DNA from 2 places in the Microbacterium sp. MMO-20 genome. Region 1 is predicted to be linked to the other one. Evidence: predicted binding sites of a transcription regulator. Region 1 holds the regulator's gene; the other holds the start of a gene.
The links. The regulator HspR, encoded in region 1, represses chaperone genes until heat shock. The targets are predictions, from matches to a motif close to AAGTTGAGTCNNNNNGACTCAACTT.
Positions count from the first base shown of each region.

Region 2: a site for HspR is predicted at 2,565-2,589, ahead of WFI52_RS00340 (Hsp20/alpha crystallin family protein). Genes of this name have one in related genera too.

Region 1 is NZ_JBBCUU010000005.1:168,797-183,046, reverse strand. It holds gene WFI52_RS09060 (ThiF family adenylyltransferase) at 1-748, opposite strand, end outside; gene WFI52_RS09055 (MoaD/ThiS family protein) at 773-1,021, shown strand; gene WFI52_RS09050 (molybdopterin molybdotransferase MoeA) at 1,026-2,330, shown strand; gene moaC (cyclic pyranopterin monophosphate synthase MoaC) at 2,323-2,793, shown strand; gene WFI52_RS09040 (MogA/MoaB family molybdenum cofactor biosynthesis protein) at 2,790-3,263, shown strand; gene WFI52_RS09035 (ATP-dependent Clp protease ATP-binding subunit) at 3,382-5,613, opposite strand; gene WFI52_RS09030 (helix-turn-helix domain-containing protein) at 5,703-6,671, opposite strand; gene WFI52_RS09025 (glycosyltransferase) at 6,960-8,060, opposite strand; gene WFI52_RS09020 (glycosyltransferase) at 8,070-9,221, opposite strand; gene WFI52_RS09015 (hypothetical protein) at 9,442-10,068, shown strand; gene WFI52_RS09010 (DUF2252 domain-containing protein) at 10,113-11,456, shown strand; gene WFI52_RS09005 (heat shock protein transcriptional repressor HspR) at 11,460-11,885, opposite strand; gene WFI52_RS09000 (DnaJ C-terminal domain-containing protein) at 11,888-12,889, opposite strand; gene WFI52_RS08995 (nucleotide exchange factor GrpE) at 12,933-13,502, opposite strand; gene dnaK (molecular chaperone DnaK) at 13,515-14,250, opposite strand, start outside.
Region 2 is NZ_JBBCUU010000001.1:55,037-69,286, forward strand. It holds gene WFI52_RS00330 (alpha-amylase family protein) at 1-866, opposite strand, end outside; gene WFI52_RS00335 (L-serine ammonia-lyase, iron-sulfur-dependent, subunit alpha) at 952-2,463, shown strand; gene WFI52_RS00340 (Hsp20/alpha crystallin family protein) at 2,629-3,081, shown strand; gene WFI52_RS00345 (DUF4287 domain-containing protein) at 3,180-3,473, shown strand; gene WFI52_RS00350 (ABC transporter ATP-binding protein) at 3,470-4,189, shown strand; gene WFI52_RS00355 (ABC transporter permease) at 4,186-4,920, shown strand; gene WFI52_RS00360 (MarR family winged helix-turn-helix transcriptional regulator) at 4,935-5,363, opposite strand; gene WFI52_RS00365 (DUF2207 domain-containing protein) at 5,414-7,288, shown strand; gene WFI52_RS00370 (hypothetical protein) at 7,291-7,611, opposite strand; gene WFI52_RS00375 (CsbD family protein) at 7,955-8,125, opposite strand; gene WFI52_RS00380 (GTP-binding protein) at 8,213-9,202, opposite strand; gene ykgO (type B 50S ribosomal protein L36) at 9,282-9,404, shown strand; gene WFI52_RS00390 (lytic transglycosylase domain-containing protein) at 9,472-10,395, opposite strand; gene WFI52_RS00395 (glucose PTS transporter subunit IIA) at 10,687-12,816, shown strand; gene coaBC (bifunctional phosphopantothenoylcysteine decarboxylase/phosphopantothenate--cysteine ligase CoaBC) at 12,960-14,198, opposite strand; gene WFI52_RS00405 (NRDE family protein) at 14,244-14,250, shown strand, end outside.

The DNA.
Region 1 (14,250 bases):
CGTCGACGGCGTAGGCGACCTCCCGCGTGCGCGCCGTGAGGGCGTCGTAGAAGAGGACACGGCCGAGCAACGGGTCTCCGATACCGGTGATGAGCTTGATCGCCTCCGTCGCGAGGAACGAACCGACGGCGGTGCACAGACTCGGCAGTACGCCGCCGAGTTCGCACGAGAGCACCTCGCCCTCCGGAGGCGGCGCGTCGAAGAGGTCGCGGTAGCCGGGGCCATGGCCGGGCCAGGAGACGCCGACCTGCCCTTGGAAGCGCAGGATCGAGCCCCACACGAGGGGCACACCGGCGAGTTCGGCCGCATCGGCCGCTAGGTACCGGGTCGCGAAGTTGTCGCTGCCGTCGACGAGGAGGTCGTAGGACGACAGGATGCCGGGCAGCGTGGCGCTGGTCGCGCGCACCCGGTGGACCTCGACCTCGGTGTCGGGGTCGATCGCGTGGAGCGTGTCCCGGAGCGAGTCGACCTTCGCGCGGCCGATGTCGGCGACGCCGTGACTGAGTTGCCGGTGAAGATTGGATAGCTCGACGGCGTCGTCGTCGATGATGCCGATCGCGCCGACGCCGGCGCCGGCCAGGATGGGCGCGACGGCGCTCCCGAGTCCACCCGCGCCGATCAGGAGGACCCGCGCCGCGCGGAGCCGGCGCTGAGCGAGCTCGCCGAAGCCTGGCAGCGCGAGCTGACGGCTGAAACGGTCGATGCGTTGGGGCTCCAAGGCCGGGCCCGGCTCCACGAGCGGGTTCATGGCTCACAGAATACGATGACACTCATGTCGATCGTGACGGTGCGCTACTTCGCCGCGGCCTCCGAGGCCGCGGGCCGCGAGCAGGAGGAGCTCCTGCTCGATGCGAACGCGACCATCGGCACCCTCAGCGCCGAGCTGCTGCGTCGCTACGGCGACCCGATGGGGCGCGTGCTGCGCTCGGGCTCGTTCCTCGTCGACGGCGTCGCCCGACGCGACCCCGCGCACCCCGTCGGGCGCCAGGTCGACGTCCTGCCGCCGTTCGCCGGCGGGTGACACCGTGCCCGTGACGCCGCCGCAGACGCCCACTCCCGACGAGCACGCGCGTGCCGTCGAGGCTCTCGTCGCCCCGGTGCTCGCGCGCCTGGCCGACCCGGACAGCGCCGAGCGGATCGCCCTCGACATCGAGGCGCTCGGTCGCGTCGTCGCCGCCGACATCACGAGTCCCGTCGCCGTGCCGCCCTTCGCGAATTCGCAGATGGACGGCTACGCCGTCTGCGCCGCCGACATCGCCGCGGCGTCGGCCACGGCATCCATCCGCCTGCCGATCGCCGCGACGAGTGCGGCGGGCGACGCCGTCGGCACGCACACTCCCGGCACGGCGACGGCCATCATGACCGGAGCGCCCCTGCCGCTCGGCGCCGACGCCGTCGTGCCGATCGAAGTCGTCGATCCGCCACGATTCGTCGGCATCGGCGGAGGCATCCACGAGACGCCGGCGGATGCCGCGGTCGCCTTCCTCGCTCCGACGGCGCCGGGCGCGTTCGTGCGCGATGCGGGCGCCGATCTCGCGGTCGGCGACACGATCCTGGATGCCGGAACGCGCCTCGGCGCAGCGCAGCTGGGCGCGCTCGGCGCTGCGGGGATCACAACCGCCCCGGTGCGGCCGCGGCTGCGCGTACTGCTCGTCTCGACCGGGCACGAGTTGCGCGCGCCCGGGGAAGCCCTCGGCAGCGGACAGATCCACGATGCGAACACCTCGTCGCTCAGCGCAGCCCTCGCGGAGTGCGGCGCGATCGTCGAGCCGGCGTTCGCCCCCGACGACGCAGCCGCGGTGCACCGCGCGCTCGCGACCCATCCGAACGTCGATCTCGTCGTGACGACGGGCGGAGTCAGCGCGGGCGCCTTCGAGGTCGTGCGGGATGCGCTCGAGCCGGCGGGTGTGCGCTTCGGGCACGTCGCGATGCAGCCCGGCGGTCCGCAGGGTCTCGGCGCGGCGCGGCTCGAAGGTGCGGGGCGCGAGGGTGCGGGGCGCGAGGTGCCGGTCGTCGCGTTCCCGGGAAACCCCGTCTCGGCGCTGCTGTCGTTCGAGATGTTCCTGCGTCCCGTCCTGCGGACGGCTGCGGGACTCCCCCCGCACCGCCGCGCCGAGCGCGCCCCGCTCGCCCACGACATCACGTCACCGGAGCACAAGCACCAAGTGCGTCGCGGCGTCCTGCGCCCGGACGGTACCGTCGAGGTGAGCCCGCCCGGCTCGCACCTGCTGCGCGACTACGCCCGCGCGACGGTGCTCGTGCACGTCCCGATCGGCGTTTCCGCCCTGCCGGCGGGCGCCGAGGTGGAGATCTGGAGGATCGATGAGTGACCTGACGCACCTGCGCGCCGACGGATCCGCGCACATGGTCGACGTCACCGATAAGGCGATCACTCGTCGCGAAGCGCGCGCGCAGGCCGTGCTCGTCACGACCCCCGACGTCGTCGCCCGCATCGCGGACGGGACGCTCCCGAAGGGCGAAGCGCTCGGGACGGCTCGGCTGGCCGGCATCATGGGCGCGAAGCAGACCTCGACGCTCATTCCGCTGTGTCATCCTCTGCCGCTCACCAAGCTCGCCGTCGACCTCGAGCCGCAGGGTGACCGCGTGCGCATCGTCGCGACCGCGGTCACCAATGGCGTGACCGGCGTCGAGATGGAGGCGCTGACCGCGGCCACGATCGCGTCGCTCACTCTCTACGACATGATCAAAGCCGTCGACAATCTCGCCATCATCACCGACGTGAAGGTGCTCGCGAAGTCGGGCGGCAAGAGCGGCGAGTGGTCGATCGAGTGAGCCGCACCGCCGCCGTCCTCGTCGCCTCGACCCGCGCTGCGGCGGGCGTCTACACCGACCGCACGGGTCCGATCATCGCGGCCTGGCTGCGAGAGCGCGGCTTCGGCGAGGTCGATCCGGTCATCGTCGCCGACGCTGACGTCGGCGACGCCCTCGCCGCGCTCGTCTCCGCCGCGCCGGACCTCGTGCTGACGACCGGGGGCACGGGCGTCGCCCCCGGCGACCGCACCCCGGAGGCCACGCGGGCGTTGCTGGATGCCGAGCTCCCGGGCATCCCGGAGGAGGTGCGTCGCCGCGGTGCGGCCGTCGCGGCATCCGCTGTGCTCAGCCGCGCTGTCGCCGGGGTCGCGGGACGCACGGTCGTCGTGAATCTGCCCGGCTCGCCCGGGGGGGTGCGCGACGGGCTCGCGGTGCTCGACGACGTCCTGGATCACCTGCTCGACCAGCTCGCCGGCGGGGACCACGTCTGACGGCGATCAGCGCCAGGACCTTGCTGCCGCCGACATCGTCTACTGCGCCGCCACCGCCGCCGCCTCGCTCGCGCTACGCTCCTGACCGACGGCGCTCCGGACGCAGCGCCTCGAGACGTCAGTCGTCGAGCAGCTCAGCCTCGATCACATCGTCATCCGCGCCGGTGGATGCCGCGGCATCCGATCGCTCGCCGGGCGCAGCCCCGGTGCTCGTGAGGACGAGCCCCGAGCCGTCGGCCGCGACATCGACGCGGACGAGGTCGCCGTCGTGCACGCCGCCCGAGAGCAGCGCCATCGCGAGACGGTCCTGGATCTCGGACTGGATGAGGCGACGCAGCGGCCGCGCCCCGAAGATCGGGTCGTACCCGCGCTCGGCGAGCCACGCCCGCGCGTCGGGCGTCACGGCGAGCGTGAGCCGACGGTCGTGCAGCCGTCGCTGCAGCGCATCGACGGAGAGCTCGACGATCTGCGCGAGGTCGTCCTCGCTGAGAGCGGCGAACATCACCACGTCGTCGAGCCGGTTGAGGAACTCGGGTCGGAACGCCTGGCGCACGAGTGCCATCACCTGTTCGCGCTTCTGCTCGATGGTGAGCAGCGGGTCGATGAGGATCGGCGACCCGAGGTTCGACGTCAGGATGAGGATCGTGTTCGTGAAGTCGACCGTGCGCCCCTGGCCGTCGGTGAGACGGCCGTCGTCGAGCACCTGCAGCAGGATGTCGAAGACCTCGGGGTGCGCCTTCTCGACCTCGTCGAGCAGCACCACCGAGTACGGGCGGCGGCGCACGGCCTCGGTGAGCTGCCCGCCCTGCTCGTATCCGATGTACCCCGGAGGGGCGCCGACGAGGCGCGCGACCGAGTGCTTCTCGCCGTACTCCGACATGTCGATGCGCACCATGGCGCGCTCGTCATCGAAGAGGAACTCGGCGAGCGCCTTCGCGAGCTCGGTCTTGCCCACGCCGGTCGGACCGAGGAAGAGGAACGAGCCGGTCGGTCGGTTCGGGTCGCTGATGCCCGCGCGCGAGCGCCGCACGGCGTCGGAGACGGCCTTCACAGCGTCCTTCTGTCCGATCAGCCGCTTGCCGAGTTCTGCCTCCAGGTGCACGAGCTTCTCCGACTCGCCCTGCATGAGGCGCCCCACCGGGATGCCCGTCCATGCCGCGATGACGGCGGCGATGTCCTCGTCGGTGACCTGCTCGTTGACCATGCGCTCACCGGTCGGGTTCGCCTCGGCACGCTCGGCCTCGGCGACCTCCTGCTCGAGGCGCTTGATCGTCTCGTACTCCAGCTTCGACGCGCGCGCGTAGTCGGCTTCGCGCAGCGCCCGGTCCCGGTCGGTGTACGCCTGGTCGAGCTGCTTCTTCAGCTCGCCGACGCGGTTGAGTCCCGCGCGCTCCTTCGCCCAGCGGGCTTCGAGTGTCGCGAGTTCGGCCTCCGCGGCATCCATCTGCTCACGCAGCTTCGCGCGGCGCTCCTTGGACGCGTCGTCCTTCTCCTTCTTGAGGGCGAGGTCCTCGAGCTTCATACGGTCGACCTGGCGCCGCAGCTGATCGATCTCGACGGGCGACGAGTCGATCTCCATCTTGAGTCGGCTCATGGCCTCGTCGATCAGGTCGATGGCCTTGTCGGGCAGCTGACGGCTCGGGATGTAGCGATTCGACAGGGATGCCGCGGCCACGAGCGCAGCATCGGCGATCGTCACGCCGTGGTGCGCCTCGTAGCGGCCCTTGAGGCCGCGCAGGATCGCCACCGTGTCCTCGACCGACGGCTCCCCGACGTACACCTGCTGGAAGCGGCGTTCGAGCGCGGCATCCTTCTCGATGAACTCGCGGTACTCGTCGAGGGTCGTCGCGCCGATGAGGCGCAGCTCGCCGCGCGCGAGCATCGGCTTCAGCATGTTGGATGCCGCGACCGACCCCTCGCCGCCGCCCGCGCCCATGAGCACGTGCAGCTCGTCGATGAAGGTGATGATGCGACCGTCGGACTCGGTGATCTCCTTGAGGACGCTCTTCAGGCGCTCCTCGAACTGGCCGCGGTACATCGCGCCCGCGACGAGCGCGGAGATGTCGAGCGAGACGAGCTCCTTGTCCTTGAGTGACTCGGCGACGTCGCCGGCGACGATGCGCTGGGCGAGGCCCTCGACGACGGCGGTCTTGCCGACGCCGGGCTCGCCGATGAGGACGGGGTTGTTCTTCGTGCGGCGCGTGAGAACCTGGCTGACGCGGCGAATCTCGCTGTCACGCCCGATGACGGGGTCGAGTTTGCCCTGGCGAGCACGGTCGGTGAGGTTGATCCCGAACTGTTCGAGAGGGCTCTTCTGCTCCTCCTGCCCGGGTTGGGGCTGTGCGTTCATGCGTTCTCCTGAATTCTGCGCGACTCAAAGTTGAGTCATCTACGCTCAAGTTTAGCGCGCCCAGCCCCCGAGGACAAGAGGGGTCGACGTCACGCAGCCTCCGTGGCGGACGTGCAGGCGAACCGCGCGCGGTACGCGGTCGGGCTGAGGCCGAGCATGCGGGTGAAGTTCTGCCGCAGCACGGCGGCCGAGCCGAATCCGCTTTCGAAAGCCACGGCATCCAGCCCCAGGTCCGTCTGTTCGAGCAGGCGCTGCGCGTGGATGATGCGCTGCCGGGCGAGCCACGCGGCGGGCGTCGTGCCGTAGTCGGCCTTGAAGCGGCGGGCGAATGTGCGCGGCGACATGTGCGCGCGAGCGGCGAGCTGGTCGACGGAGAGGTCGAGGCTGAGGTTCTCGAGCACCCAGTCGGTGATCGGCGAGAGCGAGAGCGACGTCGTCGCGGGCAGCGGTGCCGCGATGAACTGCGCCTGCCCGCCGTCGCGCTGCGGGGGCACGACCATGCGCCGCGCGATCGTGTTGGTCATCTCGGCGCCGAGCTCGATGCGCAGCAAGTGCAGGCACGCATCCAGCCCCGCCGCCGTGCCGGCGCTCGTGATGATGCGCCCGTCCTGCACATAGAGGACGTTCGGGTCGACGTCGATGTCGGGATACATCGCGGCCATGGTGTCGGCGTAGCGCCAGTGCGTCGTCGCACGCCGACCGGCGAGCACCCCCGCGGCCGCGACGACGAACGCGCCGCTGCAGACCGTCAGCACCCAGGCGCCGCGCGCGACCGCGCGCCGCACGACCTCGCAGACGCGCTCGTCCACGTGCGCCCAGGCCGATCGCGGGATCGGCGTGATGACGACGAGGTCGGCCTCGTCGGCGAAGGCGAGGTCGGCCTCGACGTTGATCGAGAAGCCGATGTTGCTCGGGACGACGCCCGGATCGGGTGCGACGATGCGGAAGTCGAAGGTCGGGATGCCGTCATCCGACCGGTCGAGCCCGAAGGCCTCGCACGCGAGGCCGAACTCGAACGGCGCGAATCCGGGCTGCACGACGCACGCGATGGTGTTCATGGCAGAAATCATACACACATCGTCGTTTCTGCCACTCGTGACACTATTCGCATGCTCGTAGCGTTTCTGCCATGATCACCGTTCTCGTCCTCACCGGCCTCTTGTCCGCCGCCGCGATCGTCACCACCGCCCGCGCCCTGCGGGTCGACGGCTACCGCCGGGTCCCCACCGACTCGTCCCGGCTGCCGTGATCCGCTGAGCCGCGCCCGTGTGCGCAACTCCTTCGATCACGCGGCCTGCGCATCGTCGAAACGATTCGTCGGGCCGATTGGGACCACAGTTGAGGAGTTAGGAACGTCGGGGCAGCGCCCGCACGGCGTCGAGCAAGACGCCGGCCGACCGCGCCCAGTCGAAGCGCGCGATGTGAGCGGTGCCCGCGGCGACGACCTCGGCGAGACGGGCCGGATCGTCGAGCGATCGCACGGCGGCGGCGAAGGCCGCGGCGTCCTCTCCCGGCGCGTACAGCGCACCGCCCCCCGCGACCTCGCGGAAGATCGGCATGTCGGTGACGACGGCCGGCACACCGAGTTCGAGCGCTTCGGCCACCGGCAGCCCGTACCCCTCGTCGAGGGATGCCGAGACGAGGACCGCCCGATCGGCGAGGAGCGCGGCGTACTCGGCATCCGTGACGCCGCCGTGGAGCACGACCGCCGCCCCCGCCGGGTCGACGAGCGCCTCGAGCTCGGCGCGGCGGGTCGGCGAGATGCGCGACAGCAGGTGCAGCGTCCGTCCGGGGAGGGACGCCGCCGCGCGGATGAGCGTCTCGACGTTCTTGTACGGCATGAACGAGCCCATGTACACGAGATTCTGCGCGCCCGGCTCGACGGCCGCCTCGGGCGGGAGCAACGCAGCGAGCCGCTGAGGCGCATTCGGGATGACGACGACCGGGCGCTTCGTCAGCTTCACCCGGGCGAACTCGGCGGCGCTCGTCTCGCTGACGGTCGCGACGACGTCCGCGGCATCCAGCGTGAGCCGCTGCGGCACGTAGGAGAGGTGGAAGAGGCGCCACCCGAGCCGGACGTACCAGGGCAGGTCGCGCGGGGGCGTGCGGTGCCGGTAGTAGATCGTGTCGTGCAGCGTCAGGATGAGCCCGAACCGGCGGCCCAGAGATCCGATCGTCTGCATCGGCGAGAAGACGACGTCCGGCCGGTAGCGGTTCAGCAGCAGCGCCGTGAACGGCTCACGCACCGCCGTCGGGGCGTGGATCGTGAGCGTGCGAGCGCCGTCCGGGAGGAGCGGGATCTGCGCGGCATCCCACACCAGGAAGACGACCTCGATACCCGCCGCGGGGGCCGCGGCGTGAACCGCGGCGGCGAGCTCCGCCGAGTAGCGGCTGATGCCGTCGTGGAAGTCGGTGCGGATGTACCGCGCGTCGAAGAGCAGCCGCATGTCAGCGCCTCACGCGTCGAGAGGTTCGCCGCGGTAGAGCTTCTCGAAGGTGTCGAGGGTCTTCTCGATGTCATGGATCTCGACGCCGTCGAGCGAAGCCTGCTGCATGCGCAGGTACTCTTCAGGCGACGCGGTCAGGACGAGGCGGAGCTTGTCGGCGAGGTCGTCGACGTTCCCCGGCTCGAAGAGGTAGCCGTTCTCGCCGTCGTGAACGAGGTGCGGCAAGGCCACGGCGTTCGCCGCGACGACGGGCAGGCCCGAGGCCATGGCCTCCATCGTCGCGATCGACTGCAGCTCGGCGATCGACGCGATCGCGAAGACATCGGCCTTGCCGTACGACGCGCGCAGTTCCTCTTCGTCGACGCGACCGTGGAAGGTGACCCGATCCTGGATGCCGAGGCGCTGCACCGTCTGTTCGAGGTTTCGACGCTGATCGCCGCCGCCGACGATGTCGAACGTGATGTTCGGCAGCTCCGGCGCGAGCTTCGCGACGGCGCCGAGCGTGACTTCCACGTGCTTCTCGGTCGTAAGGCGGCCGACGAAGAGGACGCGGTGGTGCTCGCGCGGGGTGAGGTCGGGGGTGTAGTTGCGCTTGTCGATGCCGCAGCTGATCGGGATGACACCGTGGATGTCGATCGTCTGCTCGAGAAACTCCGCCGCCTTGCGGGTCGGGGTCGTGACGGCGCGGGACATGTCGAACGTGCGCTTGGCGTCCTCCCACGCGAGCTTGACGACGACCTTGTCGAGCACGGGCGGCAGGGTCGTGAAGTCGATGATGTTCTCGGCCATCACGTGATTCGTCGCGACCACCGGGATGCCGCGCTGGTGGGCGATGCGCGTGAGCCCGCGCCCGATCACGATGTGCGACTGACTGTGCACCACGTCGGGCCGCACCTCGCTGAGCACCTTGCGGGCGTAGTGCTTGCTGCGCCAGGGCCACACGAAGCGCAGCCAGTCGTGCGGGGGCCAGCGCACGCCCGGAAGGCGGTGCACGGTGAGATCTTGGCCTTCGATGTTCTCGGTGAAGGTGCCGTGGTTGCGGTGGCCGACACTGGGCGTGACGACGTGGACGTCGTGGCCGCGGCCGGCGAGACCGGCGGAGAGCCGCTCGGCGAAACGGGCGGCTCCGTTGACGTCGGGAGCGAACGTGTCGGCCGCCATCACGATGGTCAGCGGCGTGCGTTCGGGGTCGCCGTCGCCGGTCGCGGGCGATGTCGCGTGGGGAGTCACGGGATGGTGGCTGCCTATCTCTGCGGCGTTTCCGACGGGGTCTGTCGGTGATGCGTCGAGTCTACCCGAGGGGCTTTCCGGGGCTGGGGCCGACACCGCGGCCGCAGGCTCGTCGCGGCCCCGCCGTCACCGCTCCGCCTACCCTGGAGGCATGATGCGCCTGGATGCCGACGCCGACCCGACCCGCTGGGTGCCCGTGACCGGATCGCTGGGTCTGCGCGGCCGTCGCCACCGCAAGAAGGCGATCGGGATGCTGCTGGCGCAGGCGAACGCGGCGATGGGCGCGACGCCGCGGACAGGCGGCGGCCGGGTCGCGGCCTGGGCGATGAGTCAGGCGGTGCCGATGCTGCTGCGTAAGGCCGACGGCCGGGTGCTCGTGTGGGTTTGGAAAGACGATCCCGAGCTCGTGGTCGCGCTCGCCCAGGTGCAGCAGGCCACGCCGCAGCTGCGCGCGGCGCGGGCGATGATGCCGATGGAGTACGACGACACCGAGGATTTCCGCAGCCCCTTCCTGGGCGCGGGTGAGAAGCTCGCGGTGCCGCTTCCGCCGGCGCGGCCGGTCGGCACCGGGGCGGATGCCGCGGCATCCCCTCCGCCGTACGTCACCTACACGTGGGACACGGGCGACGCCTTCGTCACGCTGACCGCGGTCGGCGGCGATCGTGAGCGCTTCGGCACCGCGGACTCCGCCCTCGACGCGCTCGCACGGAGTCTGCGCCTCGTCGGCGACGTCCCCCTCGCGGGATCGGGAGACGTGCTGCGGCTCGGCCCGAGCTGAGCCGTTCGTCTCGGGGGAGAGCGACCGCGTGCCATCATGACGGCATGGTGAACCCTGCGAGCCTCGCCCCCGCCTCGACCGCGCGGCGGCTGGAGGCGGGTACCGCGGCGCGGAAGAACACCCCGCGCCGACGCCTTGCCGACCTGGTCGTCGACGGGCGTGATCCCCTCGGCATCCTCGCGGCGCAGAATGCCACGCGCGGCGCCGACCTCGTCCCCCTGCGGCGCGAGCGCATGTCGGAGAGCGCGTTCGCCTTCTACCGAGGAACGGCCGCGCTCATGGCGGCCGACCTCGCCGCAGGCCCCAGCAGCGGCATCCTGGTCGCCTCGTGCGGCGATGCGCACGTGTCCAACTTCGGGTTCTACGCGTCACCGCAGCGCACCCTCGTCTTCGACCTGAACGACTTCGACGAAGCGGCGTGGGCGCCGTGGGAGTGGGATCTCAAGCGCCTCGTCGCGAGCATCGTGATCGCGGGGCAGTCGACCGGGCGCGACGAGGCGGCCACGACGAGCGCGGCGCGCTCCGCCGTGCGCCAGTACGCCACGTCGCTGCGCCAGGGCACGGCGGCAGCCCCGCTCGCGCGGTACTACCAGCACTTCGACGCGGCCGGAGGCCTCACCGGCGGCAGCAAGGCGTCGCGACGCGTCCTGACGCGCGCGATCGCCGACGCGTCGAGGCGCACGACGGAGCAGGCGGCGCGCAAGCTCACCCGAGTGGATGCCGAGGGCCGCGTCCGCTTCATCGAGACTCCTCCCACGATGACGGTGCTCGACCCGGATGTCGCCGCGTCCGTCAGCGACGCGCTGGCGGCCTACCTGGAGACGACGCGCGCCGACATCCGCCTGCTGCTGAAGCACTACGAGATGGCCGACACGGTGCGCCGAGTCGTCGGGGTGGGGAGCATCGGGACGAGATGCTACCTGTCGGCGCTCGTCGACGGCGACGGCTCGATGCTCCTGATGCAGACCAAGGAGGCAGGGCGCAGCGTCCTCATCGACCACGGCCGCTGCGCACAGCCGCCCGACCTCGACGGACTGATCCGGGCCCGGGGGCAGGGAGCGCGCGTCGTGGCGATGCAACGGATCCTGCAGGGCGTCTCCGACCCTTTCCTCGGGTTCTTCCGCGGAGAGCGCGACTACTACGTGCGTCAGTTCCGCGACATGAAGGGCGGCATCGACGCCGAGGTGCTCGACGACGAGTCTTTCGCCCTCTACGCCCGGGCGTGCGCCGCCGTTCTCGCACGTGCGCACGGGCAGTCGCCGTCGGCCGGGGAGGTGGTCGGCTACATCGGGGACGGGCGCATCGTCACCGACGCGATCGTCGCGTGGTCGCAGGCGTACGCCGACCTCTCACGTCAGGACTTCACGGCGTTCGCCGCCGAGGCGTGAGCGTCAGTCGTCTGCCGGCGGCCGCCACACCACGACTTCCGTGGCGCGCCGGACGCGCGTGCCGTGGCGGAGCGTGACGACCGATCCGGATGCTCCTGCGGCGAATACGCGCGAGCGACTCTCCACCTCGTCGCGCAGCCGTCCTTCGAGATCGCGCACCTGCGCGCGCAGCGACCGCACGGTGTTCTCGAGCTCGATGAGTCGCGAGATCGCGGGCAGGCTCATGCCCTCGGCGGAGAGCGAGGCCACCTCGCGCAGTTGCTTGACGTGCCGCAGCGAGTACCGGCGCGATCCGCCCTGGGTGCGGGCGGGGACGACGAGGCCGAGTCGGTCGTACTGGCGGAGCGTCTGCGGGTGCATGCCCGCGAGCTCCGCCGCGACCGTGATCGCGAAGATCGGGGCCTCCTCGTCGACCTCGTCGTGCGCCATGACTACTCCCGCGCCTTCGCCATCAGCTCGGCGCGCGGGTTCTCCTTGGGCTCTGCCGCCTGGAAGGCGAGGAGAGCCTCCTTGGCCCTGTCGTCCAGGTGCGCGGGTACCGCGACCTGGACCTCGGCGAGCAGATCACCCGTGCCCTTGCTCGAGGCCACACCGCGCCCCTTGACGCGCAGGACGCGCCCCGACGGCGTGCCGGGGGCGACGCGCAGCTTGACGGGATCGCCACCGAGCGTCGGAACCTCGATCGTCGCGCCGAGCGCCGCCTCGGGGAAGGTGACCGGCACCGTGAGGCGCAGGTTCAGGCCGTCCCGTGTGAACACGGGGTGCGGGCGCACCGTCACCTGAACGACGATGTCGCCCGGTTCGCCCCCGTCGGGCGACGGCCGGCCGCGACCGCGCAGGCGGATCTTCTGCCCGTCCGCGACACCCGCGGGGATCTTCACCTTGAACGGCTTGCCGTCCTCTCCGGCGAGGGTGATCGTCTCGCCGCGCACCGCGGTCTGGAAGTCCAGTGTCGTCCGCGCCGTGACGTCGGCGCCGCGATGCGGGCCGCCGAAGCCCTGGAAGCCGCCGCTGGACTGGCCGAAGCGCCCCGACCCGAATCGGCCGGATCCCTGCTGCTGGCCGAACATCGCGAACAGGTCGTCGAAATCGGCCGACTGGTACGAGCCGCCGCGCGAGCCTCCGCCGAAGCGGCTGAACACGTCTTCGAACCCGCCCGTACCGCCGGCGCCGGGTGCCTGGAAGCGGGCACCGCCCGATCCCATCGCGCGGATCTGGTCGTACTCCTCGCGCTGGTCCTTGTCGGACAGCACGGCGTACGCCTCGCTGATCTCCTTGAACTTCGCCTCTGCGGCGGCATCCCCCTGCGTCGAGTCGGGGTGGTACTTGCGCGCGAGCTTGCGGTACGTCTTCTTCAGGTCGGCTTCGGAGACGTCCTTGGCGACGCCCAGTGTCTTGTAGAAGTCCTTATCGAACCAGTCTTGACTGGCCATGGACACCTCCCTTCTCGGGGTTGAGTCTCGTCGGAATCACCACTCAGTCGGGCGAGCCGGCGACGACGACCTTCGCCGGACGCAGCTCGATGTCGCCCAGGCGGTAGCCCACCTCCACGACGTCGAGGATCGTGCCGTCGGCGACGCCACCGGGGTTGGGCGCGTGGAAGATCGCCTCGTGCTGCTGCGGGTCGAACGCCTCACCGGCGGTGCCGTAGGTCTGGACACCGAGCCGCGACACGACGGCACGGAGCTTCTCGGCGATGACCGCGAGAGGCGACCCCTCGGCGAGGTCGCCGTGCTTCTCGGCGCGGTCGAGGTCGTCGAGCACGGGCAGCAGCCCCTTCGCGACCGACCCCGTGGCGCGGGCGATCTCCACCTCGCGCTGCTCTTCGGTGCGGCGGCGGTAGTTGGCGTACTCCGCCTGCACGCGCTTGAGGTCGAGCAGCAGATCCTTGTCCTCATCGGATGCCTCGGCCACGGCAGCGTCGTCGGTCTGCTCCGCCCCCAGGATGTCGTCGACCGTCAGGGAGTCCTCCTGCGAGTCGGGGCCGGATGCCGTGGCATCCGACCCCTCGTCACCGGGGACTTCGTTCTCGAAGTCCTTCGTCATGTTCCGATTCTCTTACTTCTTGTCGTCCTCGTCATCGACGACCTCGGCGTCGACGACGTCTTCCTCGGGGTTGGGCGTCTCGCCGTTGCCGGGCTCGCCGACCGTCGGGTCGCCCTGCTCACCGGCAGCCTGCTGCGAGGCGTAGATCGCCTCACCCAGCTGCGACTGCGAGGCGTTGAGCTTGTCGAAGGCCGTCTTCACGGCATCCTCGTCGTCGCCCGCCAGCGCGGACTTCAGCGCGTCGACATCGGCCTGGACGGAGTCCTTGACCTCGGCCGGCAGCTTGTCCTCGTTGTCCTTGATGAGCTTCTCGATCGAGTACGAGAGCGTCTCGGCCTGGTTGCGCACCTCGGCCGACTCGCGACGCTTCTTGTCCTCGGCGGCGTGCTCCTCGGCCTCGCGCACCATGCGGTCGATGTCTTCCTTCGGGAGGCTCGAGCCGCCCGTGATCGTCATCGACTGCTCCTTGCCGGTGCCCTTGTCCTTCGCGGACACGTGCACGATGCCGTTGGCGTCGATGTCGAACGTGACCTCGACCTGCGGGATGCCCCGGGGAGCCGGCGCGATGCCGGTCAGCTCGAAGGTGCCGAGCGGCTTGTTGTCACGCGTGAACTCGCGCTCACCCTGGAACACCTGGATCGCGACCGACGGCTGGTTGTCGTCGGCGGTCGTGAACGTCTCGCTGCGCTTGGTCGGGATGGCGGTGTTGCGCTCGATGAGCTTCGTCATGATGCCACCCTTGGTCTCG
Region 2 (14,250 bases), on a different contig from region 1:
TTCCAGATGAAGGCCACGGCATCCATCCGCAGCACTTCGACGCCGCGGTTCGCGAGGAACAGCATCTCGCCCGCCATCGCGCGGAAGACCGCGGGGTTCGCGTAGTTGAGGTCCCACTGGTAGTGGTAGAACGTCGACCAGATCCAACGACCGTCGTCGAGCTGCACGAACGACCCGCGGTGGTCGTCGGGGAAGATCTCGCGTGTCGTCCGCTCGTACGCGTCGGGCATCTCGCGGTCGTCGAAGATCAGGTAGAAGTCGGCGTACTCGGGGTCGCCCGCGACAGCCTTCTTCGCCCACTCGTGCTCATTGCTCGTGTGATTGAAGATGAAGTCGACGACGAGCGAGATCCCGGCCGTGCGGAGGTCCGCGGCGAGATCGGTGAGCTCCTCCATCGTCCCGAGGCTCGGATTGACCTTCCGATAGCTCGACACGGCGTAACCGCCGTCGTTGTCGCCGTCGGGGGAGTCGAACAGCGGCATGAGGTGCAGATAGGTCAAGCCGAGCTCGCGGAAGTACGGGATCTGGTCGCGGATGCCGGCGAGGTTGCCGGCGAATCGATCCACATAGGCGACGCCGCCGAGCATGCGCTCGGACTGGAACCAGCCGGCATCCGCTTCGCGCTGCGCGTCGCGCACCTTGAGTTCCAGCGGCCGTGCGTTCCACGAGGTGGATGCCGCGGCCACCGTCGCGGCGAGTTGCTCCTGCCCATCGGGCCGCTCGCCGTAGAGCCGCGTGAAGAGGCCGTGCAGACGCGGGAACTGCGCGTCGAAGCGACCCCGGAACGCGTCGTCGACGCGCCCCGCCGCCTCCGCGGCGTCGAGGGCCGCCGTGCGGTCGGATGCGAGTGTCGTGAGCGCGGTCACGGTAGGTCAGTCCCCATGCGGATCAGCCTACGGCGCAGGCTGCGCGCGCGTGCCATCGCGCGGCGGCCCGGCGTAGGCTCGAAGGATGAGTGCGTACGTTTCGGCGTTCGAGCTGTTCTCCATCGGAGTGGGACCCTCGAGCTCACACACGGTCGGCCCCCTGCGGGCCGGGCGCGACTTCGCGGCGCGCATCCATGCGCTCCCGGGTCTCGCCCGCGTGACGTGCGCGTTGTACGGCTCGCTCGGAGCCACCGGGATCGGTCACGGCACGCCCGACGCGGTCGTCGCCGGCCTCCAGGGTCACGAGCCCGAGACGGTCGACCCCGATCTCGTCCGTGGCGCGTGGGCCGATTGGGAGGACGGGGCGTCGCTTCTCGTGGCCGGCGAGAGGCCCGTTTCGTTCGCCCGCGCCGACATCGCCTTCGAGCCGCGCACGCGCCTGCCCGGTCACCCGAACGCGATGACGCTGCAGGCCTGGGATGCCGCGGGTGCCGTCCTCGCCGAAGACACCTACTACTCGATCGGCGGCGGATTCATCCGCCGCGAAGGCGCCGACATCGAGGTGGCCTCCACGCCGTTCCCCCTGCAGTTCTCCACCGCCGCCGACCTCCTCGCGCTGTGCGACGAGCGGGGTCTCACGATCGCCGAGGCCGCCCGCCGCAACGAAGAGGCGCTGCGTCCCGAAGAAGACGTCGCCGCGGGGCTCGACGCCATCTGGGACGCCATGACGGCGTGCGTCGACGCGGGGCTCCACTCGGACCACACCGGAGGCGTGCTCCCCGGCATCCTGCGTGTGAAGCGTCGTGCGAGCGCGATCCGCGAACAGCTGGAAGCGGCGGAGGCGGGAACCGGGCGCGAGCTCCCCGGGGAATGGCTGGGCGCGTTCGCCCTCGCCGTCAATGAGGAGAACGCCGCGGGTGGCCGCGTCGTCACCGCGCCGACCAACGGTGCCGCAGGCATCGTCCCGGCCGTCGCGATGTACTGGTGGCGCTTCCTCGCCGATTCAGGGCTCGGCTCGTCGACCGCGGTGACGCCCTACGGCGAGCTCGTCGGGTCGGCGCTGCTCGGCCTGCACCCGCCGGACGGCGCCGGAGCGCTCGGCGCACTCGAGACGCCCGATCATGAGGACGAAGCCGCCTTGGCGGAGGCGAACCGCCGCCGCGGCATCCGGCGCTACCTCCTCACGGCGACGGCGCTCGGCTCGCTCTTCAAGGCGAACGCGTCGATCTCCGGCGCCGAAGGCGGATGCCAGGCCGAGGTCGGTTCGGCGTGCGCGATGGCCGCGGGAGGGCTCACGGCCGTCATGGGCGGGACGAACCGGCAGATCGAGAACGCCGCCGAGATCGCGATGGAGCATCACCTCGGTCTCACGTGCGACCCGGTCGGCGGTCTCGTGCAGATCCCGTGCATCGAGCGGAACGCGATCGCGGCATCCACCGCGGTCACGGCGGCCCGACTCGCCCTCCGCGGCGATGGGGAGCACTACGTGTCGCTCGACATGGTCGTCGAGACGATGCGGCAGACGGGCATCGACATGTCCACGAAGTACAAGGAGACGAGCGAGGGCGGTCTCGCGGTCAACGTCATCGAGTGCTGAGCGCTGCCCACGGGCGCAGGGTTCACGCGCGCGTCGCGGGTTCGTCGGCGCATACGGCTGAGGCCGTTGGCACTCTCAGGGGGAGAGTGCTAATCTGAGATCGGTTGAGTCGGCTAGGCTCAACTTTGAGATCATCCGCAATCATCTTGGACAAGGGAGAGAACAATGGCCACTCATGACCCGTTCCGCGACCTCGACCGCCTCGCGGCGGGGCTCCTCGACACGCGACGCGGACCGCGCCGAATGCCGATGGACCTGTACCGCGACGGAGACCACTACGTGCTGACCGCCGATCTGCCGGGCATCGACCCCGGCTCCGTCGACGTCGACGTCGACGGTCAGCTGCTCACCATCCGTGCCGAGCGCACTCTCAGCGAGGGCGAGGGCGTCAAGTGGATCACGCGGGAGCGTGAGGCCGCGAGCTTCCTCCGCCAGCTCAATCTCGGCCAGGGCATCGACACCGACGGCATCGCCGCGACCTACAACAACGGTGTGCTGACGGTCACGATCCCCGTGAGCGAGAAGGCCAAGCCGCGCAAGGTGCACGTCGTCTCCGACGCCGCGTCCACGGTGCAGGCGCGTGAGTCCACGTCGGAGCCGCAGCCGATCGACCAGTAAGAAGACGCAGCGAGAACGGGATGCCGGGTTCACACCCTCGGTATCCCGTTCTCGTCGTCTCCCACCGCGGAGCGCTCGGGGGTTCTAGGCTGAGCGGCATGTCATTCCAGGCGTACCTCGACAACATCGAGGAGAAGACCGGTCGCACCCCGCGGCAGTTCATCGACGAGGCGACGGCACGCGGGTACGGCGTCGACACGAAGGCGGGCGAGATCATCGCGTGGCTCGCCGAAGATTACGGCCTCGGGCGCGGGCACGCCATGGCGCTCGTGCACGTCATCACGAAAGGACCGAAGATCGACGCGAAGCACGTCGGCTCGGGCACGACCCACAGCGATGCGACGGACACGCTGTGGCTGGAGGGCAAGGCGTCGAACCCGGCATCCGCATGAGTCCGACCGCCGTCGAGGTGCGGGGACTGCGCGTACGGCGGGGCCGGACCGAGGTGTTCTCCGGGCTCGACGTCGCCATCCCGACGGGCTCGATCGCGGGCCTGCTAGGCCCGTCCGGGTGCGGCAAGACGACGCTTCTGCGCTCGATCGTCGGTGTGCAGCAGATCGCCGCGGGCACGGTGACCGTGCTGGGCGCTCCCGCCGGCAGTCGCGGTCTCCGTCGCCGGGTCGCCTATGACACGCAGGCCGCCTCGGTCTACTCGGATCTGACGGTGCGTCAGAACCTCCGCTACTTCGCACGTATTCTCGGGGCGCCGCGCGGCGACGTCGACCGAGTGATCGGCCAAGTCGGGCTGCAGGGGCAGGCCGATCGGCTCGTCGGTGCGCTCTCGGGCGGTCAGGAGAATCGCGTTTCGCTCGCCGTCGCGATGCTCGGTACGCCGGAGCTGATCGTCCTCGACGAGCCCACGGTGGGGCTGGACCCTGTCCTGCGCGCCGAGCTGTGGGACCTCTTCCGCGCGCTCGCCGACGCGGGCACGACGCTGCTCATCTCGAGCCACGTCATGGACGAGGCGCTGCGCTGCGACAGACTGCTCCTCCTTCGTGCGGGTCGTCTCATCGCCGACACGACGCCTGCGGGGCTGCTGGAGAGCACTGGTGCGTCCGATCCGGATGCCGCATTCCTCGCCCTGATCCGACGCGAGGATGCCGCGTGAACGGCGCGCGCACCCTCGCCACCGCAGGGCGGGTGCTGCGTCAGCTCGGACACGACCCGCGCTCGATCATCCTCATGCTCGTGGCACCGAGCCTGCTCGTCGGCCTCTTCGCCTGGCTGTTCAGCGATCAGGACGGCGTGTTCGACCGCGTCGGCGGCCCGATCCTCGCGCTCTTCCCGTTCGTCGTGATGTTCCTCATCACGTCGATCACGACCTTGCGCGAGCGTCGCAGCGGCACCCTCGAGCGGCTCATGACGACGCCGCTCGGCAAGGCGGACTTCATCGCCGGGTACGCGCTCGCCTTCGGACTCATGGCCGTTCTTCAGGCGGTCGTGACGGTCGCCTTCGCGGTGCTCGTCTGCGGCCTCGACGTCGACGGGCCGCTCTGGCAGCTCGGCCTCGTCGCCGTCGTCGACGCCCTGCTCGGCACGGCGCTCGGTCTCCTCGCGAGCGCATTCGCGCGCACCGAATTCCAAGCGGTGCAGTTCATGCCGTTGCTGGTCTTCCCGCAGATCATCCTCGGGGGTCTCTTCATGCCGCGTGATCAGATGCCCGACGTCCTCCACGCGATCAGCGACTGGCTCCCGCTCAGCCACGCGATCGATGCGGTGAACGCCGTCGCCACCGGCGCGGACGGGTGGGACCTGTGGCGGCCGCTTCTCATCGTCGCGGCTTTCGCCGTCGCCGCGCTCGTTCTCGCATCGCTCACGCTGCGTCGCCGCACAGCCTGAGGCCGGACGTCGGATCAGCAGCCGCGCAGCTTCGTCGCGAGCGACTGCAGCTGGCTGAGTTCGGCGTCGCTCAGCACCGACATCCGGTCGGCGATCGATCGGCCATGCGCGGAGGCGACGCGCCGGAACGCGGCGATCCCCTCGTCGGTCGCGCGCAGGATCGCGCCGCGGCCGTCCTGCGGGTCCGGGCACTTGGCGAGCAGGCCGCGGGCGACCATGCGATCCACGAGCCGCGAGACGCTCGGCTGGCTGATGAGCATGTTCGCCGTCACATCGCGCAGGCGAGCCGTCGCGGACTCGCCACGCGTGACGGTCAGCAGCACGTCGTACTCCGCCTGCGTGAGGTCGGTCTCGGAGAAGTCGGTGCTGATCTCGCGGAACACCTCGTGCTGCGCGCGAAACAGGCTCTCCCACGCGGCGACGGCGAGGCGGCGATCGGTCATGGCGTCCACTGTAGTGCGCGGCGCCGACAGGGCGTCCTAGGGTGGGGGGCATGACCCGATCCCGCCTGCGAGCGTCCCCTGCCGGCACCCTCGCGACGCCGCTCGCGAAGCTCGCCGCGGGGTTCGCGGCGACGCTGATCGTTGCGTTCATGGCCGCTCTGATCTCGCCGGTGACGGCGTTCGCGGCATCCGCGGATCGCGCCCTCACGGCCGTCTCCGGTGACGTCGACGACTTCACATTCGACTCGTTCGACGCCGACTACACCCTCACCCGCGCCGATGACGGCACGAGTCGGCTCGAGGTCGTCGAGACGATCGTCGCCGTCTTCCCCGAGAGCGACCAGAACCGCGGCATCCGCCGCCTCGTCCCCGACACGTACAATCACCAGCCGCTCCACCCGCGGCTGCAGTCGGTGACCGACGAGAACGGTGTGCCGCGCGAGAGCGAGACGGAGGATGTCGACGGAGCGCTCTCGATCGTCTCGCGCGCCGACTCGTACGTGCACGGACGCCAGACGTATGTGATCTCGTACACACTCGAGAACGTGACGTGGGACTTCCCCGACACCGGGCTGGAGTTCTACTGGGACGTCAACGGCGTCGATTGGGCCCAGCCGTTCGGCGCGGTCACGGCGCGCCTCCACCTGGACGCGGCCCTCGCGTCCGCCCTCACGGGCGAGATGGCGTGCTATCAAGGCGGCCAGGCGGCGTCGGATGCCTGCGCTTCGATCACCTCCCAGACAATCCCGGACGGAGGTGTCGTCATCACGGCATCGGCCGGGGCGCTGGCACCGCACCAGACGCTCACGATGTCGGTGGGGTTCGTGCCGGGGACCTTCGCGCTGTTCGACGACAACTACTTCGATTCGCCGTTCGGATGGATCCAGGGCGTCGGCGTGCTCGGTGTGGTCGGCGCGGGCGCGCTCGCGATCCGCGCGCGGAGGCGCCCGCTCGCCGATGATCCCGGGCGTCCGACGATCATCGCCGAATACGATCCGCCGTCGAACGTCGATGCCTTGGAGAGCGCTGTGCTTCTCGGCAAGCGCGACAAGGCGGTCGCGGCGGAGATCCTCGAGCAGGCCGTCTCCGGCTCGATCCGCATCGTCGAGGGCGATCGCACCTGGACGGGCAAGACGAAGCTCGTCGCGGAGCTGGTCGACCCGGCGCGCGCCGACGCCGACGGTCACGTTCTGCTGCAGGCGCTCTTCCCGAGCGGGATGCCGGGAGAGCGCTACGAGTTCGGAAAGCAGGATTCGCGACTCGCGTCGCGCGTGCAGAAGCTGCTCTCGATGGCCGACAGGGAGCTCGTGGCGCGCGGCTTGCGGAAGACGGTGCCCGCGGGGTCGCGGGCGTGGCCGATCGTCGTCGCCCTCATCGCGGGCGCCGTCGTGGTCTTCTCGGGAGTCCTCATGCTCTCTGCGGGTATCGGCGGATTCGTACCGGCGGCTCTCATCGCAGCGACGGCGGTCATCGTGGTCGTCGTGGTCGGTCTCGTCGCACGGAGGCCGCTCTCGGCCGCGGGCGCCGAAACGCGGGATCACCTTAGGGGGCTCGAGGAGTTCATCGCGTGGGCCGAGGCCGACCGGATCCGCATGCTCCAATCCCCGTCCGGCGCGGAGCGCGTGACGGTGGACGTGAACGACCCACGGCAGAAGCTCGCGCTCTACGAGAAGCTGCTGCCGTACGCGGTCGTGTTCGGGCAGGAGAAGGCGTGGTCGCGCGAGCTCGCCGTCCTCTACACGGCCGTCGGCGCGACCGGGCCGTATTGGTACTACGGCACCGGCGCATTCGACGCCGCATCGTTCTCGTCGGGCATCGCGGGGCTGTCGGCCGCGGCATCCAGCTCGTCGTCCACCTCCGGTGGATCGTCGGGCGGCGGCTCGGCCGGGGGTGGCGGTGGGGGAGGCGGAGGAGGCGGCGTCTGACGTCAGCCGCCCGAGCCGTCTCCTGGCTCGAGGATCGCGCGGAGCGTCGCGCGATCGATCGGGGAGGCCAGCCCGTCGACCGTCTCGGTGAGCGCGAAAGCGAGTCCGTGCTCGTCGAGGAACGCGATCGTCTTCTCGAGGCGCGGTGCGGCAGTGATGTGCTCGGCGCCGAACAGACGGGCGGTGACGAGGGGCGTGCGGTCGCGGATCGCGTGCCGAAGTTCGACCGTGGAGCGACCGGTGATGCGGTAGAGCGCCTGCAGCGCCGCGCTCGGCAGGTCGGGGGAGCCGTCGAGGGTCAGCGAGATCGCGAGGTCGGTCATGGCACCAGTCCATCACAGGGTGGCGCAGACAGAGTGAGGGCCGGTCGGAGAGGCATCCGACCGGCCCTTGTCCCTTGCACCAAGAGTGTCCTGCAATCACATGTCGGTAGCTGCCACAGCAAAACAACTACCGTGCAAGCACTCTATAACGGCCAGATAACGGTCCACAAGGGTTCGTCGTTATCTTTTCGTGATTCTTATCGCATCCATAGGTTCGTGTTCGCGACCGACACGTCGACTCCCGGCTGTCGCCGACCCGGCACCCGCGAAGCCAGGCTTTCTCCCCGGACGCACGAATGCCCCCGTCCTGGGATACGGGGGCATTCGGGCGTTGCGGGGCTGCTTACTTGAAGGCGTCCTTGACGTCTTCGCCCGCCTTCTTGACGTGGGCCTTCGCCTGGTCTGCCTTGCCCTCGGCTTCGAGCTTCTCGTTGTGGGTCGCCTTGCCGACGCCCTCCTTGACCTTGCCGCCGAGGTCTTCGGCCGCGTTCTTGATCTTGTCGTCGAGTCCCATCAGGTTCCCCTTTCTCTCGCCAGTGGATCGACGCTAACGTCGTCGCCGTCAGCCGAGCGAGGGGGTTGACGCGAAGCCTCGGCCGTTCTACAGCAGCTCCGGATCGACGAACCACTCGGGCAACGGGTCGGCCCACCTCACCCACTCGGCGGGACCCGCGGCGAGCTCGTCGAGAGTGACGAGGGCGGTATCGAGGATGCGCGCGACCGCTCCGGGCATCACGTCGATTCCGGTGAAAACGAGGTCCTGTCCCGTGAGGCTGCTCGCCATCGCGGTGTCGAGGGGGTCGATCCAGATCGCGGATCCCACCTGATCCCAGCGCGCGAGGGTATGCGCGCGCGAGGCGATCCGGCAGAAGCCCGCCGAACGGACGATGCGGCCTCCCCTTCCCTCATCGATGCTCTCGAGTGCGCTCACGAGCCGCGCCGGGTGGAAGGGGAGCAGGCGCTCGTAGCGCTCCGTCGTGACGCGAGGGTCGGTGAGATACGGATCGTGCTCGTCGTTGAGGGCCCGCACCCAGCCCGCGCGTTCGAGAACCTCCTCGACGCCCGTGGGAGTGCCGCCAGCGCGCAGCGCGCGGATGTCGTCGGCCGCGCCGCGGGAGAGCCGCGCTCGCGCCGTCGGTCCCAGATGCGCGACGAGGGACATGAGGACCGAGAGAGTCGCCGTGTCCACGCGCTCCCAGTTCACGATGCACACGTGCGCGGCCGCCTCCAACTGTGAGACCGCGCGTCGGGCGCGCGCGCCGACGTCGCCGCGATCGTCGCCGGGTGCAGCGCGGCGCACGAGGGGCGAGTCGTCGCGGAGGTCGTCCAGCAGATGGACGGCGTCGACGACGCAGATGATCTCGGCTGCGGGGCGTCGCAGGCACGGTTCCAGGTGCAGCGCGTCGATGGCGGCATCCACATCGAGGACGATGCGCTCGCTGTCCGCACGCGAGCGTGCGAGCGGCACGACGATAGTCGGGGAATCGGAGACATGAGCGACCGGACGGCCGGTAGCGGCACCGAGGGCCTGCGCATAGCGCCGCCGCTCCGAGCTGCAGATTCCGACGACGACCAGAGGGGAGGCGGGCACGACGATCCTGCTTTCGTTTGACGGGACTCGTCATCCACCTTAGCTTGGTATTGAGAATAGTTCTCAATAAGGAGCCGCCATGAAAGTCCGTGCCTCGCTGAAGTCGCTCAAGGAGCAGCCCGGCGCTCAGGTCGTCCGCCGTCGCGGGCGGGTGTTCGTCATCAACAAGCAGAACCCCCGCTTCAAGGGTCGCCAAGGGTGACATGACGAAGGGCCCGAGGTGTCGACCTCGGGCCCTTCGTCATGTGCTCCCCATCGGGAAACGCCGGTCAGTACCAGCCGTTGGACTCCGAATGGTCCCACGCGCCGCACGGCGTGCCGTACCGACCCGCGATGTAGCCGAGGCCCCACGCGATCTGCGTCGCCGGGTTGGTCTGCCAGTCGGCGCCGGCGGACGCCATCTTGCTGCCCGGCAGGGCCTGCGGGATGCCATAAGCGCCGCTCGAGTTGGCCGCGTTCACGCGCCAGCCCGATTCGCGGTTCCAGAGCGACAGGAGGCAGGCGAACTGGTCGTCGCCCCATCCGTAGTTCGCGGCGGCCATCGAGCGGCCGATGCCCTGGGCGGAGGCGGGGTCGACGTTGACGTCGACGGACGGGACGGAGGAGCCCCCGGACGATGAGTTCGACTCCGCAGCCGCCTGCGCGGCGGCGGCTTCGGCGGCGGCCTGGGCGGCGGCGGCTTCGGCAGCAGCCTGAGCGGCCGCGGCGGCTTCGGCGGCGGCCTTCGCCGCTGCTTCCTCTTCCGCCTTCTTCGCGACGGCCGCGTCGAGACGGCCGCGCAGCATCGCAGCCTGCTCACGGACGGACTGCGTCGCCGTCGCGGCCTCGGCCGTGAGCGACGGGATGAGGAGCGCCGGTGTCACGTCGAGGTCTTCGAGCTTCTCGATCACCGTGCCCAGGGGTGCCGTGTTCACGACGGTCGACGTCGTGCCGACATCGAGGCCCGACGTGCGGATGTCGACCGTCACCTGACGCGCCTCGTCGATCGCGGCGCGCGCATCGAGCAGCGCCGACTGTCCCTGGGAGGTGATCTGTGCGAGGGGCGCAGAAACGGCTTCCGAACGTGCGGTCGCGGTGGACTCCGACGCGGATGCCGCGTGCGGGAGGGCCGCTCCGGTCGTGGCGATCATGCCGACGACGAGACCCGCGCAGACGAGAACGGGCGTGGCGGAGCGGAGAGAGAAACGGGGCATAGGGGTACTTCCGGTGAACCTGAACCGCACGATGTCGAAGCATCGGCCGCGGTCTGCGTCCTCGGGTGGGCGCGAAGGTCACAGGTTGGCAACGTTTTCTGGACAGAACCGGCACGCTTCCTGAGTGAAAGCTGGGAGCCACGACACGACAAGAGGCCGATGGCGGGCCGGATTTGGCACGGCTCGAGGCCCCTACCGGCCCGTCAGCGCGCGGTATAGAGTCGCGATCACAGGCCAGGAATCCGGCGCGGCATACGCTGTTTCACACGCTAATTCGGGGAGCGAAAGATCATGGCATCCAATTCGGCAGCAGAGATCATCGACGCGGTCGGAGGACCGGGGAATGTCGCCAGCCTCACGCACTGCGCGACGCGCCTGCGCTTCCAGCTGCACGACGGCACGAAGGCGAGCAAGGATGCCGCGGAGAAGATCCCCGGCGTCATGGGGGCTGTCCCGCAGGCCGGCGACCGCTTCCAGGTCGTGATCGGCGGTGGCGTGCAGAACGTCTACAACGACATCATGGCGCTGCCGGTGATGGCGAGTGTCGGCGCAGGCGCGACGGGTGCCGGCGAGAGCGACGCCGACATCAAAGCGCGCGAGCGGGCGAAGGGTCCGCGCGGCACGAACGCGTGGCTCGACAGCCTGTTCGAGTTCTTGTCCGACTCGTTCCGGCCCATCCTCGGGGCCCTCCTCGGGGCATCCCTGTTCATCACATTCATGGCACTCATGGCGACCCTCGGTGTTATTCCCGCGTGGAACTCGCCGGGCGTCACCCTCGAACCGTCGTGGGCATTCGTCAACCTCATGTGGCAGTGCGTGTTCGTCTTCCTGCCGCTCATGGTCGCCTACAACGCATCGGCGAAGATCGGCGCCGACCCGTGGGTGGGCTTCGCGATCATGGCGGTGCTGATGCTGCCCGGCTTCTCGGGCCTCGCTGCGGGCGTCGACAAGACCCCGCTGTTCGGATTCGAACAGGCGCAGGTCGCGATCGTGCAGATCTGGGGCCTGCCGATGCCGATCGCGGACTACTCGTCCCAGGTGTTCCCGCCGCTGCTCATGGCGGCCGTGCTCGGTCCGCTGTACAAGCTGCTGCGGCGCATCATCCCGGAGAACCTGCAGTTGATCTTCGTGCCGTTCCTCGCGATGCTCATCATGATCCCGCTGACCGCGTTCCTCATCGGGCCGATCGGTGTCTACGTCGGTGCGGGCCTTGCCAGTGCGCTCGCCGCGATCAACTCGTTCTCGCCGTTCATCTTCGCGATCGTCATTCCCCTCGCGTACCCGTTCATGGTCCCGCTCGGCCTGCATTGGCCGATCAATGCGATCATGCTGCTGAACATCCAGACGCTCGGCTACGACTTCATCCAGGGCCCCATGGGCGCGTGGAACTTCGCGTGCTTCGGCGCGACGGCCGGAGTCCTCTTCCTCGCCTGGCGGGAGAAAGACAAGGACATGCGCCAGACCGCGACGGGTGCTCTCGCGGCGGGTCTCCTGGGCGGTATCTCGGAACCCTCGCTCTACGGAATCCATCTGCGCTTCAAGCGCATCTATCCGCGCATGCTCGTCGGATGCCTCACGGGTGGCCTCATCATCGGCATCGGCTCGCTCGTCCTGGGCCTGAAGAACGGCATCACGACGCAGGCGTTCGTCTTCACCTCGCTTCTCACGATCCCCGCGTTCGATCCGATCGGGCTCTACCTGATCGCCGTGCTCGGCGCGTTCGCGGTCGCGATGATCCTCGTCATCATCTCGGGCTACAAGACGCCCGATCAGGCCGGTGCCGCCGCGGTCGCTGTGGCGACCGCCGGTTCGGGCACGGCCGCGCGCGACGCCGATGAAGCGGCATCCGTGTCGAACGTCGCCGGCGGCGCTGAGCTGCTCGCGGGCGCTGCGACAGGAGCGGCCGGAGTCGCGACCGCCGTCGCGACGAAGGCCGACGGCGAAACTGCGGAGGTCGGAGCGCTGCTGCAGCTGGCGGCGCCGATCGACGGGACCGCCGTCGCCCTCGACCAGGTGCCCGATCCCGTCTTCGCGGGAGGCGTGATGGGCCCGGGGGTCGCGATCGAGCCGTCCGGCGATACGGTCTACGCGCCGGGTGCCGGCGTCGTCGCCGCAGCGCAGCCGACCGGGCATGCGTTCGGCCTGCAACTCGACAACGGCATCGAGGTCCTCATCCACGTCGGCATCGACACGGTGAACCTCAAGGGCGAAGGCTTCGACGTCAAGGTCAAGAACGGCGATCGCATCGAGGAGGGGACGCCCCTCGTCACCTTCGACCGATCGGTGATCGAGAAGGCCGGCTACCCGCTCGTGACACCGGTGATCGTGCTGAACGCGGATGCCTTCGACACCGTCGACCCCGTGAAGCTCGGCCCCGTCTCCCACGGCGATCCGCTCCTCGACGTCCAGAAGAAGGCCTGATCGGCCCCATCCGAGGAGCGCGTCGGCCGCGCGCGTGCGCCGCAACTGCAAGGGACCGTGCGCGACTCGCCGTGGGACGGGGCGTGCGGGCGGCGTGTCGGGGGCGCGGCCTTGCAGTTGGGGTTGGGCGCGCGCCGCTGCGGTCAGGCCCGGCGCGCGCGTAGCGCCGAGACGGCGTCCCAGACCGCGTCGGCGACGGCGCGCTTGGGGCCGGAGGCTTCGGCGAGGACCTCACCGGCGGCATCCATGATCAGCACGTCGTTGTCAGGGCGCTCGAACCCGCGCTCCCCGTCGACGCGGTTGACGACGAGGAGGTCGGCGCCCTTGCGAGCGGCTTTGCGGCGCCCGCGCTCGAGCAGCTCCGCACCGGAGTCGGCGGTCTCGGCGGCGAAGCCGACGATGACCTGGCCGGGGTGGCGTCCGGCGACGAGCCCCGCGAGGATGTCGGGGTTCTCGACGAGGTCGAGTTGCGGCGCTCCGTCCTCCTTGCGCAGCTTCGCCGGTGCGACGGCGGCCACGCGGTAGTCGGCGACCGCGGCGACCATGACGGCGATGTCGGCGGATGCCGCGGCATCCGCCATCGCGACCTGGAGCTCGGCGGCCGTCGAGACGCGCTCCACCACGATTCGTGGATGCCGCAGAGCGGCGTCGAGCACGCCGTCGTCGACGTGTGCGGCGACCAGCGTCACCCGCGCCCCGCGGTCGGCGGCGGCGAGGGCGAGCGCCGCGCCCTGCCGCCCGCTCGACCGGTTGCCGAGGTAGCGCACGGGGTCGATCGGCTCGCGCGTGCCGCCCGTCGACACCGCGACCGCCAGTCCCACGAAATCCGTGAGTCCGGCGCGGTCTCCGGATTCCGCGGCATCCGCCGCCTTCAGGGCTGCTGCGAGGATGTCGTCGGGCTCCGTCATGCGTCCCGGTCCGGTATCGCCGCCCGTCAGCGGCCCATCGGCCGGGCCGACGACGTGCACCCCGCGTTCTCGCAGCGTGCGGATGTTCGCCTGCGTCGCCGCGTGCTCCCACATCGCGGTGTGCATCGCGGGCGCGACGACGACGGGCGCGGTCGTCGCGAGCAGCGTCACGCCGAGGAGATCGTCGGCGATGCCGGCGGCCATCTTCGCAAGCGTGTTGGCCGTCGCCGGGGCGACGATGACGAGGTCGGCGGACGTGCCGAGCGCGACGTGCCGCACCTCCGCGACATCGTCATGCACGCTCGTCGTGACAGGATGGCGCGAGACGGCCTCCCACGTCGTCGCGCCGACGAAGTGCAGCGCGTTCGCGGTGGGAACAACATGCACCTCGTGACCGTTCGTCACGAGTGCGCGCACGAGGTGCACCGTCTTGTACGCGGCGATGCCGCCCGTCACGCCCACGACAACGAACATGGTCCGATCCTGCCACGCGGGGTCGGCGGAGAGGTCACGAGCTCTGTGTGCA